3 regions of the Shigella dysenteriae genome follow, and region 1 is predicted to be linked to each of the others. Evidence: riboswitches for the same ligand, from Rfam matches in the RefSeq annotation. Region 1 holds a riboswitch; each other region holds the start of a gene.
What was found. A riboswitch is a leader RNA that binds a small molecule or an ion and turns the genes downstream of it on or off. The one in region 1 is predicted to bind thiamine pyrophosphate.
Positions count from the first base shown of each region.

Region 2: another riboswitch for thiamine pyrophosphate. It lies ahead of thiC (phosphomethylpyrimidine synthase ThiC); the one in region 1 lies ahead of thiB (thiamine ABC transporter substrate binding subunit).
Region 3: another riboswitch for thiamine pyrophosphate. It lies ahead of thiM (hydroxyethylthiazole kinase); the one in region 1 lies ahead of thiB (thiamine ABC transporter substrate binding subunit).

Region 1 covers NZ_CP055055.1:679,803-685,854, reverse strand. The annotation lists gene leuC (3-isopropylmalate dehydratase large subunit) at 1-231, shown strand, start outside; gene leuD (3-isopropylmalate dehydratase small subunit) at 242-847, shown strand; gene sgrT (glucose uptake inhibitor SgrT) at 955-1,086, opposite strand; gene sgrR (DNA-binding transcriptional regulator SgrR) at 1,175-2,833, shown strand; gene espY2 (T3SS effector EspY2) at 3,062-3,631, opposite strand; TPP riboswitch at 3,873-3,972, shown strand; gene thiB (thiamine ABC transporter substrate binding subunit) at 4,003-4,986, shown strand; gene thiP (thiamine/thiamine pyrophosphate ABC transporter permease ThiP) at 4,962-6,052, shown strand, end outside.
Region 2 covers NZ_CP055055.1:121,409-127,460, reverse strand. The annotation lists gene hemE (uroporphyrinogen decarboxylase) at 1-864, opposite strand, end outside; gene nudC (NAD(+) diphosphatase) at 904-1,677, opposite strand; gene rsd (sigma D regulator) at 1,772-2,248, shown strand; TPP riboswitch at 2,300-2,400, shown strand; gene thiC (phosphomethylpyrimidine synthase ThiC) at 2,481-4,376, shown strand; gene thiE (thiamine phosphate synthase) at 4,376-5,011, shown strand; gene thiF (thiazole biosynthesis adenylyltransferase ThiF) at 5,004-5,759, shown strand; gene thiS (sulfur carrier protein ThiS) at 5,743-5,943, shown strand; gene thiG (thiazole synthase) at 5,945-6,052, shown strand, end outside.
Region 3 covers NZ_CP055055.1:3,003,884-3,009,935, reverse strand. The annotation lists gene HUZ68_RS14550 (fimbrial biogenesis outer membrane usher protein) at 1-597, shown strand, start outside; gene HUZ68_RS14545 (fimbrial protein) at 608-1,642, shown strand; gene rcnB (Ni(II)/Co(II) efflux transporter accessory subunit RcnB) at 1,724-2,062, opposite strand; gene rcnA (nickel/cobalt efflux protein RcnA) at 2,281-3,105, opposite strand; gene rcnR (Ni(II)/Co(II)-binding transcriptional repressor RcnR) at 3,226-3,498, shown strand; TPP riboswitch at 3,590-3,686, shown strand; gene thiM (hydroxyethylthiazole kinase) at 3,721-4,509, shown strand; gene thiD (bifunctional hydroxymethylpyrimidine kinase/phosphomethylpyrimidine kinase) at 4,506-5,306, shown strand; gene HUZ68_RS14515 (glycoside hydrolase family 25 protein) at 5,371-6,052, shown strand, end outside.

The DNA of each region.
Region 1 (6,052 bases):
CTGGATAAAATCTTTATTGAAGCCGGTTTTGAATGGCGCTTGCCTGGCTGCTCAATGTGTCTGGCGATGAACAACGACCGTCTGAATCCGGGCGAACGTTGTGCCTCCACCAGCAACCGTAACTTTGAAGGCCGTCAGGGGCGCGGCGGGCGCACGCATCTGGTCAGCCCGGCAATGGCTGCAGCCGCGGCTGTGACCGGACATTTCGCCGACATTCGCAACATTAAATAAGGAGCACACCATGGCAGAGAAATTTATCAAACACACAGGCCTGGTGGTTCCGCTGGATGCCGCCAATGTCGATACCGATGCAATCATCCCGAAACAGTTTTTGCAGAAAGTGACCCGTACTGGTTTTGGCGCGCATCTGTTTAACGACTGGCGTTTTCTGGATGAAAAAGGCCAACAGCCAAACCCGGACTTCGTGCTGAACTTCCCGCAGTATCAGGGCGCTTCCATTTTGCTGGCACGAGAAAACTTCGGCTGTGGCTCCTCGCGTGAGCACGCGCCCTGGGCATTGACCGATTACGGTTTTAAGGTGGTGATTGCGCCGAGTTTTGCTGACATCTTCTATGGCAATAGCTTTAACAACCAGCTGCTGCCGGTGAAATTAAGCGACGCAGAAGTGGATGAGCTGTTTGCGCTGGTGAAAGCCAATCCGGGGATTCATTTTGATGTAGACCTGGAAGCGCAAGAGGTGAAAGCGGGTGAGAAAACCTATCGCTTTACCATTGATGCCTTCCGCCGCCACTGCCTGATGAACGGTCTGGACAGCATTGGGCTTACCTTGCAGCACGACGACGCCATTGCGGCTTATGAAGCGAAGCAACCCGCGTTTATGCGTTAGTTTGTACACCGTCCGGTACTCAATCGCCAAAAAGAAAAAAGCCAGCAGATAATCACTGCTGGCGTGGCGATTAACACCAATACTCAGTCACACATGATGTCCGCAAATCAGTAGTCAGAATGACTCCCCTCCCACTGCATCAGTTCTTCAAGCATGGTTAATCGTTGTGGGACGCTTAACCAACGCAACCAGCACAACTTCGCTGTCGCGGTAAAATAGTGCTGATAAAACTGACGCATGGGGCACCTCCTTGCTTCATCGTTAGGAATTATTGACTTAATATAGGGAAAATAAAATTGCTGTCTTTTGCGCAGGAGTTCCCCTTTTATGCCATCTGCTCGTCTGCAACAACAGTTCATCCGCCTGTGGCAATGCTGCGAGGGTAAATCGCAGGACACAACGCTCAACGAACTGGCAGCGTTATTGAGCTGCTCGCGTCGTCATATGCGCACCCTGCTCAACACCATGCAGGATCGCGGCTGGCTGACGTGGGAAGCGGAAGTCGGGCGTGGTAAACGCTCGCGTCTGACATTCCTCTATACCGGGCTGGCGCTTCAGCAACAGCGGGCGGAAGACCTGCTGGAGCAGGAGCGTATCGACCAACTAGTGCAGTTAGTTGGCGACAAAGCGACTGTGAGGCAAATGCTGGTTTCTCATCTGGGCCGCAGCTTCCGCCAGGGGCGGCACATCCTGCGCGTGCTCTACTATCGTCCGTTGCGTAACCTGCTACCTGGCAGCGCATTGCGCCGTTCCGAAACCCATATCGCCCGGCAAATCTTCAGTTCGCTAACGCGCATAAATGAGGAAAATGGGGAACTGGAAGCAGACATCGCCCACCACTGGCAGCAAATATCACCGCTTCACTGGCGTTTCTTTTTGCGTCCAGGAGTCCATTTTCATCATGGTCGTGAACTGGAAATGGACGACGTGATCGCCTCTTTAAAACGAATCAATACGCTGCCGCTCTATTCGCATATTGCTGACATTGTGTCGCCGACGCCCTGGACGCTGGATATCCACCTCACGCAGCCGGATCGCTGGTTGCCGTTACTGCTGGGACAAGTTCCGGCGATGATCCTGCCGCGCGAATGGGAAACCCTCAGTAACTTTGCCAGCCATCCCATCGGCACCGGTCCGTATGCGGTGATCCGCAACAGCACCAATCAACTGAAAATTCAGGCATTCGATGACTTCTTCGGTTACCGGGCATTAATCGACGAAGTTAACGTCTGGGTTCTGCCGGAAATTGCCGACGAGCCAGCCGGAGGTCTGATGCTAAAAGGTCCACAGGGCGAGGAAAAAGAGATTGAAAGCCGCCTGGAGGAAGGTTGCTACTATTTACTGTTCGATAGCCGCACCCATCGCGGGGCGAATCAGCAAGTCAGGGACTGGGTAAGCTATGTGCTTTCTCCAACTAATCTGGTCTATTTCGCTGAGGAACAGTACCAGCAACTGTGGTTCCCGGCTTATGGACTGCTCCCCCGTTGGCATCATGCCCGCACCATAAAGAGCGAAAAACCGGCTGGTCTGGAAAGCCTCACCCTGACCTTTTATCAGGATCACAGTGAGCATCGGGTGATTGCCGGGATCATGCAGCAGATTCTGGCAAGCCACCAGGTCACACTGGAAATCAAAGAGATCAGCTACGATCAGTGGCATGAAGGAGAGATCGAGAGCGATATCTGGCTTAACAGCGCCAACTTTACGCTACCGCTGGATTTTTCGCTGTTCGCGCACCTGTGCGAGGTGCCGCTGCTCCAACACTGTATTCCGATCGACTGGCAAGCCGACGCCGCCCGCTGGCGCAATGGCGAGATGAATCTGGCGAACTGGTGCCAGCAACTGGTCGCCAGTAAAGCAATGGTGCCACTTATCCACCACTGGCTGATCATTCAGGGGCAACGCAGTATGCGCGGCCTACGCATGAACACCCTCGGCTGGTTCGATTTTAAATCAGCGTGGTTTGCGCCGCCGGATCCAGAGTAGCTTGCGCCTTTTGGCGGTCATGAGCGCATTTTTTATATTCAGACGGAATGATAAAATACATTACTTTTATATTTTCTCTGTTTTATGCATCGTCTGATTAGCGTCGCAAATAAGATTAAAGAAGGGGCATTCCAGCCCCTCTTTCATATTCTGAGTTAATCAATAACGGCGCAGTCTAGCCTTGTTCTGGCCGGAAAGATCATCTTTTTCAGGTTAACCTCGCGCAGGTCAGTCATACCATCTGCTATTGTTCGTTTCAGCATTGCTCATGTCAACCTCGAGACAGTCAATACCACAAATGACAACACCGTTAAAGTAAGCATTACTCAGGTCAATGCACCCGGTCCTGGTGTTCTCTTTCAGCTGCAACTTCAGAGTAAATATCGCCTCATCGCCAATAAAAAAACTGACGCATAACGTATCTTTTGGCGAGAGTGAGGCCTTCGCGGCCATATTTTCCGGATCTCTTGCGTGTTCTTTGAGTTCATTAAATTTTATCAGCCAGTGAGTTAACTGATCACGCGCCTTCCCGTCGACAGCCCCGGTAAAGTATTTTGAGTAGTCATCACTATTCTGGAAATAAAATGCATCCTTCAGAATTTGCCTTGCCGCAGTCTGAGAATGTTTATCTGACCGAAAGAGATTGCGTAACGTCTCCCATAGCTCTTCAAAGATATTCATATTCTCGGTCTTTTGGACCAAGTTAACTATCCTGATAATCTGAGAATTAGTAAGGCCTGGATCTTTAGTGGTATTACTAGCAGGGATACTAATCTGTTCTGGGTTTCTTACTTTCATGCTGATAGCTCCACTCTGAGTAAAAAACTCAGAATAAGCGTCCTGAATAAGAATACTGTCAAAAATCGCTCATTCACGCAATAAACGGTTACGTTACCTATTCTGACTGTAGCTAAGGGATTCTTTCGGATCAACGCTCTCCAGCTATGCAAATACGCTCTTGATAGCTGAACGAATATTGGCTTTTTTAATACGCCTTCTCTATGGATTGCTGGTTGATAACAAAATCACTACACTAACGCCGTTCTCAACGGGGTGCCACGCGGACGCGTGCGCTGAGAAAATACCCGTCGAACCTGATCCGGATAACGCCGGCGAAGGGATTTGAGGCTCCTTCTCAAGTCCTTTGCCACTCTTTTTTGAGGTGCAAAGTGTTAAAAAAATGTCTTCCCCTGCTGTTGCTGTGCACAGCGCCCGTTTTCGCTAAACCCGTTCTGACTGTTTATACCTACGATTCCTTCGCCGCCGACTGGGGGCCTGGTCCGGTGGTTAAAAAAGCCTTTGAAGCCGACTGTAATTGCGAACTGAAACTGGTGGCGCTGGAAGATGGCGTTTCGCTTCTCAACCGTCTACGGATGGAAGGCAAAAACAGTAAAGCCGATGTGGTGCTGGGGCTGGATAACAACCTGTTAGACGCCGCCAGTAAAACCGGACTGTTTGCCAAAAGCGGTGTGGCAGCGGATGCCGTTAACGTTCCCGGCGGCTGGAATAATGACACTTTCGTACCGTTTGATTATGGCTACTTCGCCTTCGTTTATGACAAGAACAAACTGAAAAACCCGCCACAAAGCCTGAAAGAACTGGTTGAGAGCGATCAAAACTGGCGGGTGATTTATCAGGATCCGCGCACCAGTACACCGGGGCTGGGTCTGTTGCTATGGATGCAAAAAGTCTATGGCGATGACGCCCCACAAGCCTGGCAGAAACTGGCGAAGAAAACCGTCACCGTCACCAAAGGCTGGAGCGAAGCCTACGGCCTGTTTTTAAAAGGTGAAAGCGATCTGGTACTGAGTTACACCACCTCTCCGGCTTATCACATTCTCGAAGAGAAGAAAGATAACTACGCCGCCGCGAACTTCAACGAAGGTCACTATCTGCAAGTGGAAGTCGCCGCTCGCACCGCTGCCAGCAAGCAGCCGGAGCTGGCGCAAAAATTCCTCCAGTTTATGGTTTCTCCGGCTTTCCAGAATGCGATCCCAACCGGCAACTGGATGTATCCGGTGGCAAACGTCACGCTGCCTGCCGGTTTTGAAAAATTGACCAAACCCGCAACCACGCTGGAGTTCACGCCAGCCGAAGTGGCGGCACAACGTCAGGCATGGATTAGCGAATGGCAACGCGCCGTCAGCCGTTAATTCCCGGCTGGTTAATTCCAGGTGTAAGCGCCGCCACGCTGGTGGTAGCGGTTGCGCTGGCGGCGTTTCTCGCCCTGTGGTGGAACGCGCCGCAGGGTGACTGGTCGGCAGTCTGGCGGGACAGCTACCTGTGGCATGTGGTGCGCTTCTCCTTCTGGCAGGCGTTTCTCTCGGCGCTGCTCTCTGTCGTACCCGCGATATTCCTCGCCCGCGCACTCTATCGCAGGCGCTTTCCGGGTCGGCTGGCGCTGTTGCGTCTGTGCGCAATGACCTTGATCCTCCCGGTGCTGGTCGCCGTTTTCGGCATTCTTAGCGTCTATGGTCGCCAGGGCTGGCTGGCATCGCTCTGCCAATCGCTCGGTCTGGAGTGGACCTTTTCGCCCTACGGCCTGCAAGGCATTTTGCTGGCCCATGTGTTTTTTAATCTGCCGATGGCGAGCCGTTTATTACTTCAGGCACTGGAAAACATTCCCGGCGAACAACGTCAACTTGCCGCCCAGCTTGGGATGCGTGGCTGGCACTTCTTTCGTTTCGTCGAATGGCCGTGGTTACGGCGACAAATCCCGCCAGTTGCTGCGCTTATCTTTATGCTCTGTTTCGCCAGCTTCGCCACCGTACTGTCGCTGGGCGGCGGTCCGCAGGCGACCACTATCGAGCTGGCTATTTATCAGGCGCTGAGTTACGACTACGATCCTGCCCGCGCGGCGATGCTGGCGCTGATCCAGATGATGTGTTGCCTTGGGCTGGTGCTGTTGAGTCAGCGACTAAGTAAGGCCATTGCGCCCGGCACCACGCTGCTGCAAGGCTGGCGCGACCCGGACGATCGTCTGCATAGCCGCATTTGCGACACGGTGTTAATAGTGCTGGCGCTGCTGCTGTTGCTGCCACCGTTGCTGGCGGTGATCGTCGATGGGGTAAATCGCCAGTTGCCGGAAGTGCTGGCACAACCGGTGCTGTGGCAGGCGCTGTGGACCTCGTTGCGTATTGCGCTGGCGGCAGGTGTATTGTGCGTAGTGCTGACCATGATGCTGCTATGGAGCAGTCGCGAACTTCGGGCGCGGCAAAA
Region 2 (6,052 bases), 560 kb from region 1:
CAACGCGACTTTATTGCCCACACGGCGGCGCGCATCGGCGATGTCCGTTGTCCAGTCGAGGCCCAGCGCATCGCAACCGGTTTCTGCCATGGCTTCCAGCCACTGTCCGCCGCCTTTGGTAAACAGCGTGACCGGTACGCGGCGACCGTCGTTTTCACGCAGTAAACCATCAACAATTTTATGCATGTAATAAAGCGAGAACTGTTGATAATCGCGCCCGGTAAGCACGCCGCCCCAGGTGTCGAAAATCATCACAGCCTGAGCACCGGCTTTAATCTGCGCATTCAGATACAAAGTGACGCTTTTCGCCAGTTTATCGAGTAGAGCGTGCAGCGCCTGCGGATCGGCATACATCATTTTTTTGATCACGGTGAAGGCTTTGCTGCTGCCGCCTTCCACCATGTAGGTCGCCAGCGTCCACGGGCTGCCGGAAAAACCAATCAGCGGCACTTCGCCTTTCAGTTCGCGACGAATGGTACGCACCGCGTTCATCACGTACCCCAGTTCATCTTCCGGGTCCGGAATTGGCAGTTTATCGACGTCAGCTTTGCAGGTGACTGGCGAGGTAAAACGCGGACCTTCTCCGGCTTCAAAATAGAGCCCTAACCCCATCGCGTCCGGGACGGTGAGGATATCGGAAAAGAGGATCGCCGCATCCAGCGGGTAGCGACGCAGCGGTTGCAAGGTCACTTCACACGCCAGCTCGGCGTTTTTGCACAGCGACATAAAATCGCCCGCCTGGGCGCGCGTGGCTTTATATTCCGGTAGATAGCGACCCGCCTGGCGCATCATCCATACTGGAGTGACATCAACGGGCTGGCGCAGCAGCGCCCGCAGATAACGATCGTTTTTAAGTTCGGTCATTTTGGCTGTTCCTTAGTGCGTCAGGCGGTCAGTGTATCATCACTCGTACTCTGCCCGACACATCGCCACCGTATCTTCTATCAGACGGCGCGCCACGGTGCCGGGCGGCGGGAGTAACGGCAAATCGTCATAGCGATACCAGTTCGCCTCGAGCAATTCTTTCGGGTCGATCACGATGTCGCCGCTGTCATATTCCGCCATAAACGCGGTCATTAAAGACTGAGGAAACGGCCACGGCTGGGAAGTCACATAACGCAAGTTTTTAACTTTGATGCCGCTCTCTTCCATCACTTCCCGCGCGACCGCCTGCTCGAGGGTTTCGCCCACTTCGACGAATCCGGCAAGTACCGTATGGACACCGTTACGATGGCGGGTATGCTGGGCGAGGAGGATCGAATCATCGCGACGGATGGCAACAATAATGCAGGGGGCGATTTGCGGGTAGTAACGCTCACGGCAATGGCTGCACAGCATCGCCCATTCGGTTTTGCTTGGATACATTTCATGCCCGCAGTAACCACAGTATTTATGCGATCGGTAAAACTCCGCCAGTTGCACGCCACGTCCGGCCAGTTGAAACAGCCCAACATCGAGATCAATGACCTGACGTACCGACCCCATATCGTGACGCCGCTGCTGTTGTATTAACCAAACAGGTTCCCCCTGCCATTCGCCGATTTGTAGTGCGCGCTGACCCACAAGATCGAAATTTGCCGCTTCGCCATATGGCAATTCTCCCTTCGGCAACCATAATTTTTGTTCATGGCTGACGACCCACCAGCCGTGATCTAATTTTTCAATTATACGATCCATAGCTCTTGCACTACCTTTGCATCACTGGCATGTTTAACATGGTTTTTACATTTTTCACTGAGCAGTTTTTGAATACAAACTTGCGGAGTCAATCATGCTTAACCAGCTCGATAACCTGACGGAGCGCGTCAGAGGAAGTAACAAACTGGTTGATCGCTGGCTACATGTACGTAAGCATCTGCTCGTGGCTTACTACAATCTGGTTGGCATTAAGCCTGGCAAAGAATCGTACATGAGGCTAAACGAAAAAGCCCTTGATGATTTTTGTCAGAGCCTGGTCGATTACTTGTCTGCCGGACATTTCAGTATTTATGAGCGCATTCTTCATAAGCTGGAAGGCAACGGGCAACTCGCGCGCGCCGCGAAGATTTGGCCGCAACTCGAAGCCAATACCCAACAGATTATGGATTACTACGATTCCAGCCTGGAAACCGCTATCGATCATGATAATTACCTTGAGTTTCAACAGGTTTTATCTGACATCGGCGAGGCGCTGGAAGCGCGCTTTGTGCTGGAAGATAAGCTGATTCTGCTGGTGCTTGACGCCGCCCGCGTCAAACATCCTGCTTGAGTTCTGCGCTGTTAACGCGTAATTTACATTCAACGCCCCGTTTGTGGGGCTAATTTCTTGTCGGAGTGCCTTAACTGGCTGAGACCGTTTATTCGGGATCCGCGGAACCTGATCAGGCTAATACCTGCGAAGGGAACAAGAGTTAATCTGCTATCGCATCGCCTTTGCGGCGATCGTCTCTTGCTTCATCCGTCGTCTGACAAGCCACGTCCTTAACTTTTTGGAATGAGCTATGTCTGCAACAAAACTGACCCGTCGCGAACAACGCGCCCAGGCCCAACATTTTATCGACACCCTGGAAGGCACCGCCTTTCCCAACTCAAAACGCATTTATATCACTGGCACACAACCCGGCGTGCGCGTGCCGATGCGTGAGATCCAGCTTAGCCCGACGCTAATTGGCGGTAGCAAAGAACAGCCGCAGTACGAAGAAAACGAAGCGATTCCGGTCTACGACACCTCCGGCCCGTATGGCGATCCGCAGATCGCCATTAACGTGCAGCAAGGGCTGGCAAAACTACGCCAGCCGTGGATCGATGCGCGCGGCGATACCGAAGAACTTACCGTGCGCAGTTCCGATTACACTAAAGCGCGGCTGGCAGATGATGGCCTCGACGAGCTACGTTTTAGCGGCTTATTAACGCCAAAACGCGCCAAAACAGGACGCCGCGTCACCCAACTGCACTACGCCCGCCAGGGCATCATCACACCGGAAATGGAATTCATCGCCATCCGCGAGAATATGGGCCGCGAGCGCATCCGTAGCGAAGTTTTACGCCACCAGCATCCGGGAATGAGCTTTGGCGCACGTCTGCCAGAAAATATCACTGCGGAATTTGTCCGTGATGAAGTTGCTGCCGGACGTGCGATTATCCCGGCCAACATTAATCATCCGGAATCGGAGCCGATGATTATTGGCCGTAACTTCCTGGTAAAAGTTAACGCCAATATCGGCAACTCAGCGGTCACCTCTTCCATCGAAGAAGAAGTGGAAAAGCTGGTATGGTCCACGCGCTGGGGAGCGGATACGGTGATGGATCTCTCCACCGGTCGCTATATTCACGAAACCCGCGAGTGGATTTTGCGTAACAGCCCAGTGCCGATCGGTACAGTGCCGATCTACCAGGCGCTGGAGAAGGTTAACGGGATCGCCGAAGATCTTACCTGGGAAGCGTTCCGCGACACGCTGCTGGAACAGGCCGAGCAAGGTGTGGATTACTTCACTATCCATGCAGGGGTGCTGCTGCGCTATGTGCCGATGACCGCGAAACGCCTGACCGGTATCGTCTCGCGCGGCGGTTCGATTATGGCGAAATGGTGCCTCTCCCATCATCAGGAAAATTTCCTCTATCAACACTTCCGCGAAATTTGTGAAATCTGTGCCGCTTATGACGTTTCGCTGTCGCTGGGCGACGGTCTGCGCCCCGGTTCTATTCAGGACGCCAACGATGAAGCGCAGTTTGCCGAGCTGCATACGCTGGGCGAACTGACAAAAATCGCCTGGGAATATGATGTGCAGGTGATGATTGAAGGCCCAGGCCACGTGCCGATGCAGATGATCCGCCGCAATATGACCGAGGAGTTAGAGCACTGCCACGAAGCGCCGTTTTACACTCTGGGGCCGCTAACTACCGATATTGCGCCGGGCTATGACCACTTCACGTCGGGGATTGGTGCGGCGATGATTGGCTGGTTTGGCTGCGCGATGCTCTGTTACGTAACGCCAAAAGAGCATCTGGGTCTGCCTAATAAAGAAGATGTTAAGCAGGGGCTTATCACCTATAAGATTGCCGCCCACGCCGCTGACCTGGCGAAAGGGCATCCGGGCGCGCAAATTCGCGATAACGCCATGTCGAAAGCCCGCTTCGAATTTCGCTGGGAAGACCAGTTTAATCTGGCCCTCGACCCGTTTACCGCCCGCGCTTATCACGATGAAACCCTGCCGCAAGAGTCAGGTAAAGTCGCCCATTTTTGCTCCATGTGTGGGCCGAAATTCTGCTCGATGAAAATCAGCCAGGAAGTGCGTGATTACGCCGCCACGCAAACTATTGAAATGGGAATGGCGGATATGTCGGAGAACTTCCGTGCCAGAGGCGGAGAAATCTACCTGCGTAAGGAGGAAGCGTGATGTATCAGCCTGATTTTCCTCCTGTACCTTTTCGTTTAGGACTGTACCCGGTGGTGGACAGCGTACATTGGATCGAACGTCTGTTGGATGCAGGCGTACGTACTCTCCAGCTACGCATCAAAGATCGGCGCGATGAAGAGGTGGAAGCCGATGTCGTGGCGGCAATTGCACTGGGCCGCCGCTATAACGCGCGATTGTTTATCAACGATTACTGGTGGCTGGCGATCAAGCATCAGGCGTATGGCGTCCATTTGGGGCAGGAAGATTTGCAAGCCACCGATCTCAATGCCATCCGCGCGGCAGGCCTGCGGCTGGGCGTTTCGACACATGACGATATGGAAATCGACGTCGCGCTGGCAGCACGCCCCTCTTATATCGCGCTGGGACATGTATTCCCGACGCAAACCAAACAGATGCCTTCTGCACCGCAGGGGCTGGAACAGCTGGCACGGCATGTTGAGCGACTGGCGGATTATCCCACCGTGGCGATTGGCGGTATCAGTCTGGCACGCGCGCCTGCGGTGATAGCAACGGGTGTCGGCAGTATCGCCGTCGTCAGCGCCATTACTCAAGCCGCAGACTGGCGTTTGGCAACGGCACAGTTGCTGGAAATTGCAGGAGTTGGCGATGAATGACCGTGACTTTATGCGTTATAGCCGCCAAATCCTGCTCGACGATATCGCTCTTGACGGGCAGCAAAAACTGCTCGACAGCCAGGTGCTGATTATCGGTCTTGGCGGGCTGGGTACACCTGCTGCGCTATACCTGGCGGGCGCTGGCGTCGGGACGCTGGTACTGGCAGATGACGACGATGTGCATTTAAGCAATCTGCAACGACAAATCCTCTTTACCACTGAAGATATCGATCGCCCGAAATCGCAGGTCAGCCATCAGCGACTGACACAGTTGAATCCCGATATTCAACTGACAGCATTACAACAACGGTTAACGGGTGAGGCGTTAAAAGATGCGGTTGCACAAGCCGATGTGGTGCTCGACTGTACCGACAATATGGCGACTCGCCAGGAGATTAATGCCGCCTGCGTGGCACTCAACACGCCGCTTATCACCGCCAGCGCGGTCGGATTTGGCGGTCAGTTGATGGTACTGACGCCGCCCTGGGAGCAGGGGTGTTACCGCTGCCTGTGGCCAGATAACCAGGAGCCAGAACGCAACTGCCGCACGGCGGGCGTGGTTGGCCCGGTGGTCGGGGTTATGGGCACTTTGCAGGCACTGGAAGCCATTAAGTTATTAAGCGGTATAGAGACGCCTGCGGGAGAACTCCGACTGTTCGACGGTAAGTCGAGCCAGTGGCGCAGCCTGGCGTTGCGCCGCGCCAGTGGTTGCCCGGTATGCGGAGGAAGCAATGCAGATCCTGTTTAACGATCAACCGATGCAGTGCGCCGCCGGGCAAACTGTTCACGAACTACTGGAGCAACTCGACCAACGACAAGCGGGCGCGGCTCTGGCGATTAATCATCAAATCGTCCCGCGTGAGCAGTGGACGCAACATATCGTGCAGGATGGCGACCAGATCCTGCTTTTTCAGGTTATTGCAGGGGGTTGAGATGTTACGTATTGCGGACAAAACGTTTGATTCACATCTGTTTACCGGCACCGGGAAATTCGCCTCTTCACAACTGATGGTGGAGTCTATTCGCGCTTCCGGCAGCCAA
Region 3 (6,052 bases), 2.3 Mb from region 1:
CCGGCCGCAACAGTGAATGGCAGCTATAGTCAGTCGAGTACTTATCGACAGGTCGGAGCTAGTGTTTCAGGGGGACTGGTTGCCTGGTCTGGTGGCGTTAATCTGGCGAACCGTCTTTCCGAAACGTTTGCTGTGATGAATGCGCCAGGAATTAAAGATGCTTATGTCAATGGGCAAAAATATCGCACAACAAACCGTAATGGAGTGGTGGTATACGACGGAATGACATCTTATCGGGAAAATCACCTGATGCTGGATGTGTCGCAAAGCGATAGCGAAGCAGAATTGCGCGGTAACCGGAAAATTGCCGCACCTTATCGCGGCGCGGTTGTACTGGTTAATTTTGATACCGATCAGTGCAAGCCCTGGTTTATAAAAGCATTAAGATCCGATGGACAGCCATTAACGTTTGGTTATGAAGTCAATGATATGCATGGTCATAACATTGGTGTTGTCGGCCAGGGCAGTCAGATATTTATTCGCACCAATGAAATACCGCCAGCGGTTAATGTGGCAATTGATAAGCAACAAGGGCTTTCATGCACAATCACCTTCGGTAAAGAGATTGATGAAAGTAAAAATTATATCTGTCGGTGAGAGGTGAAATATGATGTTCAGAAATGGAATATTACTAATATTTATATTGTGGGCTAATTTTACCTGGGCTGGGTGTCGTACTACTGCATCATTAAATATTACAGATGGTATTAATGTTGGGGAGATTTTAGCGAATGAAACTTCCTTTAGTAAAAGTGTCGTGTTTACTGGGATATCTTGTGATACGAGCACGGATAAAATAGTTTATAAAAATATCCAAAGTGATTGGGTTGAAGTTGGGCCTTTTGGTAATGGCGAAAAATTAAAGGTTAAAATAGAGTCTTTAGGTAAAACCAGCGACACAATTGGGAAATCCAGCAATGCGCAGGCAGTATTACCCTATGTGGTTAAAATAGCCAGAGGCACACCTGATTTTACTGGAGAAAGAAAATCTACCTGGTTTATTTCAGATACCGTGATTGCAAATATTGGCGGTGAGTCATCGTCATCCATCGATTTTTGGTTGGGTATTTGTAAGGCATTGAAGTTTAACTGGTGTGTGAATTATCTCACCAGCAAACTGGCGGGGGATACATTTACGCTTGGGTTAAGTATTTCCTATTATCCTAAAAATACGACCTGTAAGCCTGAAAACACAGTTATAAAAGTAGATGATATCGCCTTGTTCCAGCTCAGAAATCAGGGAAAGATTGCGGCGAACAGTAAGGAAGGAACAATTACGTTGAAATGTGATAATCTTTTCGGCGACAAAAAACAAGCATCGCGGAATATGGTTGTATATCTTTCTAGCAGTGACTTAGTTAAAGGAAGTAATACTATTTTGCGTGGTAAAACAGATAATGGTGTAGGGTTTGTGTTGGATCTAACAGAACCACCAAAAGGGACTGAGGCTGCCATTAAAATTTCGGCCAACGGCGATCAGGGCGCGGCGACATCATTATGGAAAACAGATAAACCAGGAGTTTCATTAAATAGCAACATTATTAATATACCAATCATGGCCAGTTACTATGTATATGATGAAAAAAAAGTTAAATCTGGCGCACTGGAGGCAACCGCACTAATCAACGTGAAATACGACTAATAACAAGCAAGACGAGCAAGTGGCTAATAATAAAAAATAACAAGGTGTCTGCATTTCCCCCTCATGATGAGGGGGCTTTTTTTAGCGATGATAAAAAATCTCACCGTCGTAGGCTTTAATGATTTTACCGTCGGTGTCGCTGATCAACACGTACGCGCCACCCATATAGGTCCAGTGCGTCCCGGCATCCGGCGCGGGCAGGTTACGTAACTGCCACTGCTTAATGTTGTACTCATCGGTTCGGTACATCTCTGGGACGGTATCACCTGGTTTGAAATGCTTAAAGTCAGCAATGAAACTACTTAACTCATACTTAGAAATTCCCGAGGTATTGGTCGAACCCGCGGTGGCTGGTGCGGCCCAGGCGGCACTGGTAACCAGCAAAAGCACACCCAGCAACATCTTATTTTTAATGGTCATAAACTCTCCACTTTGGGGATCTGTAATATCAGTCGCATATCTTTCCTGCCATACAATATAACTGACAAGCGATATTTTGTTAGTGATCCCATGATTTCGTAAAAAGTGTAAATGAAAGGATGCCCTAAAAGCATCCTTATCGAGCAGAGAGTCAGCGGAAATAGCTGATTTAAGAATCATCCTGGGCTGAAGATAACATGCAAGCCTAAAGGATTGAGTTATCGCATTATGCCCATGAAGCCATGTACGCCCATATACACACCAACTAAGCCAATCAACAGACTGGAAAAATAGGGGGCGCGTTTAGCGAGAGTGTTAAATCCGCTCCAGCGTTTTGCGACCTGCTGAACGCTGATTGCTGCGCCAACGCCTACGGTGACAAGCGTTAACGCCAGGCCAATGCTGAAACTGACGACCAGTGTTGCGCCCAGTGTCAGGGCTTTCAACTGAATGCATATCAACAGCACGGTAATTGCTGCCGGGCAGGGGATAAGGCCACCGGTTAAGCCAAATAACAAAATTTGCCAGTTGGTGACCTCTCTACCATCAAAGCGTCGTTTAATGTCATTGGCATGGGCTCGTGCATGGGCATCCTGATACTCGCCATGTTCGTGATGGTGATGATGTCCATGGTCGTGGTGATCTTCGTGATCGTGGTGATGATGTTCATGATCATGCTCGTGCATATTCTCCAGCCAGTTGTGTTCGCCGCGCCAGGTACGCCAGAACATCCAGAACGCGGTGCCAATAATGATCACTGCGGAAATCAGCTGGAGCCACGGTTCTGCTGATTGAGCAGTAAAGCGCTTGCTGATCACCATCCCGCCAAAGGCAATCAACCAGACCACTGCGGTATGCGAAATGGTTGCTGCCAGTCCGAGCATTACCGCCTGTTTAATGGTGCCTTTGATGGCGATGATAAACGCCGCCATCATCGTTTTTGAGTGCCCTGGTTCCAGGCCATGAAGCGCACCAAGTAAGATGGCGCTGGGGATGAAGAACCAGGCGTTTCCTTGCTGAAGAAGAGTTGTAAATTCGGTCATGATAATAATTCTTAGTATTAATTCGGCAATCTGATTCTACTCCCCCCCAGTACCTGATACTACCCCCCAGTAGATTAATAGTGCTATGATTTTTCATATTCTTGTTAACCAGGTGTTGCCATGTCTCATACAATCCGTGATAAACAGAAACTGAAAGCACGTGCCAGTAAGATCCAGGGCCAGGTCGTGGCGCTCAAGAAAATGCTCGACGAGCCGCACGAATGCGCTGCAGTTTTACAACAGATTGCTGCTATCCGTGGAGCGGTAAACGGTCTGATGCGGGAAGTGATTAAAGGTCATCTGACGGAACACATCGTTCACCAGGGGGATGAGCTAAAACGTGAAGAAGATCTGGATGTCGTTCTGAAGGTGCTGGATTCATATATCAAATAATTTATTAACGCGATTGTAAAACTGCCGTTTTTCCTCGTTTACAACGGGTGCGCTGGACATTACCATCCTCCTCTGCGATTTATCATCGCAACCAAACGACTCGGGGTGCCCTTCTGCGTGAAGGCTGAGAAATACCCGTATCACCTGATCTGGATAATGCCAGCGTAGGGAAGTCACAGACCATCAGGTCATTGCTTCTTCACGTTATGGCAGGAGCAAACTATGCAAGTCGACCTGCTGAGTTTCGCGCAATCTGCGCACACGTTACACCTTTTTCACCAACATTCCCCTCTTGTGCACTGCATGACCAACGATGTGGTGCAAACCTTTACTGCCAATACCTTGCTGGCGATCGGTGCATCGCCAGCGATGGTTATCGAAACCGAAGAGGCCAGTCAGTTTGCGGCTATCGCCAGTGCCTTGTTGATTAACGTTGGCACACTGACGCAGCCACGCGCACAGGCGATGCGTGCTGCCGTTGAGCAAGCAAAAAGCTCTCAAACACCCTGGACGCTTGATCCAGTAGCGGTTGGTGCGCTCGATTATCGCCGCCATTTTTGTCATGAACTTTTATCTTTTAAACCGGCAGCGATACGTGGTAATGCTTCGGAAATCATGGCATTAGCTGGCATTGCTAATGGCGGACGGGGAGTGGATACCACTGACGCCGCAGCTAACGCGATACCCGCTGCACAAACACTGGCACGGGAAACTGGCGCAATCGTCGTGGTCACTGGCGTGATGGATTATGTTACCGATGGACATCGTATCATTGGTATTCACGGTGGCGATCCGTTAATGACCAAAGTGGTAGGAACTGGCTGTGCATTATCGGCAGTTGTCGCTGCCTGCTGTGCGTTACCAGGCGATATGCTGGAAAATGTCGCATCTGCCTGTCACTGGATGAAACAAGCCGGAGAGCGCGCAGTCGCCAGAAGCGAGGGGCCAGGCAGTTTTGTTCCACATTTCCTTGATGCGCTCTGGCAATTGACGCAGGAGGTGCAGGCATGAAACGAATTAACGCTCTCACGATTGCCGGTACTGATCCGAGTGGTGGTGCGGGGATTCAGGCCGATCTTAAAACCTTCTCGGCACTTGGCGCTTATGGTTGCTCAGTTATTACTGCACTGGTGGCGCAAAATACCCGTGGCGTACAGTCGGTGTATCGCATTGAGCCTGATTTTGTCGCCGCCCAGCTCGATTCGGTGTTCAGCGATGTGCGAATCGATACCACTAAAATCGGTATGTTGGCGGAAACCGATATTGTTGAAGCGGTGGCAGAACGGTTGCAACGTTATCAGATCCAAAACGTGGTACTCGACACCGTTATGCTGGCAAAAAGCGGCGACCCGCTGCTTTCACCTTCGGCGGTTGCTACGCTGCGCAGTCGATTATTGCCACAGGTTTCATTAATAACGCCAAACTTGCCCGAAGCTGCCGCCTTGCTCGACGCGCCACACGTGCGCACCGAACAGGAAATGCTGGAACAAGGGCGATCGCTGTTGGCGATGGGCTGTGGCGCAGTGCTAATGAAAGGTGGTCATCTGGATGATGAGCAAAGCCCGGACTGGCTGTTTACCCGCGAGGGTGAACAACGGTTTACCGCACCGCGCATTATGACCAAAAACACCCACGGCACTGGTTGTACACTCTCTGCGGCGTTGGCTGCACTACGCCCGCGCCATACAAACTGGGCTGACACCGTACAGGAGGCAAAAAGCTGGCTTTCATCGGCGTTAGCCCAGGCCGACACGCTGGAAGTTGGTCACGGTATTGGTCCGGTTCACCACTTCCACGCCTGGTGGTGAGCACCGTACTATAGCTGCTTTGGTTATTGTCAGCCTTTGGCACTGACATTCAGGGATGAAACCAATGCAGCTAAGAATTACCAGTCGAAAAAAACTCACCGCTCTATTATGCGCTCTTGGGCTAATTTCCATCGTTGCAATTTATCCGCGTCAGACGGTGAATTTTTTCTATTCGACAGCAGTTCAGATTACAGACTACATCCACTTCTACGGTTATCGCCCGGTTAAATCTTTCGCTATTCGTATTCCTGCCAGTTACACCATTCACGGAATAGATGTTTCGCGCTGGCAGGAGCGGATCGACTGGCAGCGGGTGGCAAAAATGCGCGATAACGGTATCCGCTTACAATTTGCCTTTATCAAGGCGACGGAAGGCGAAAAGCTGGTGGACCCCTATTTTTCGCGTAACTGGCAACTAAGCCGCGAAAATGGCCTGCTGCGCGGGGTGTATCATTATTTCTCCCCGTCGGTAGCAGCGCCTGTTCAGGCGCGATTATTTCTGCAAACGGTGGATTTCTCACAAGGCGATTTCCCTGCCGTGCTGGACGTAGAAGAACGGGGAAAATTATCGGCAAAAGAATTACGCAAGCGGGTAAGTCAGTGGCTAAAAATGGTCGAAAAAAGTACGGGAAAAAAGCCGATTATTTACTCAGGAGCCGTTTTTTATCACACCAATCTGGCGGGCTATTTCAATGAATATCCGTGGTGGGTGGCTCACTACTATCAACGTCGTCCGGACAATGACG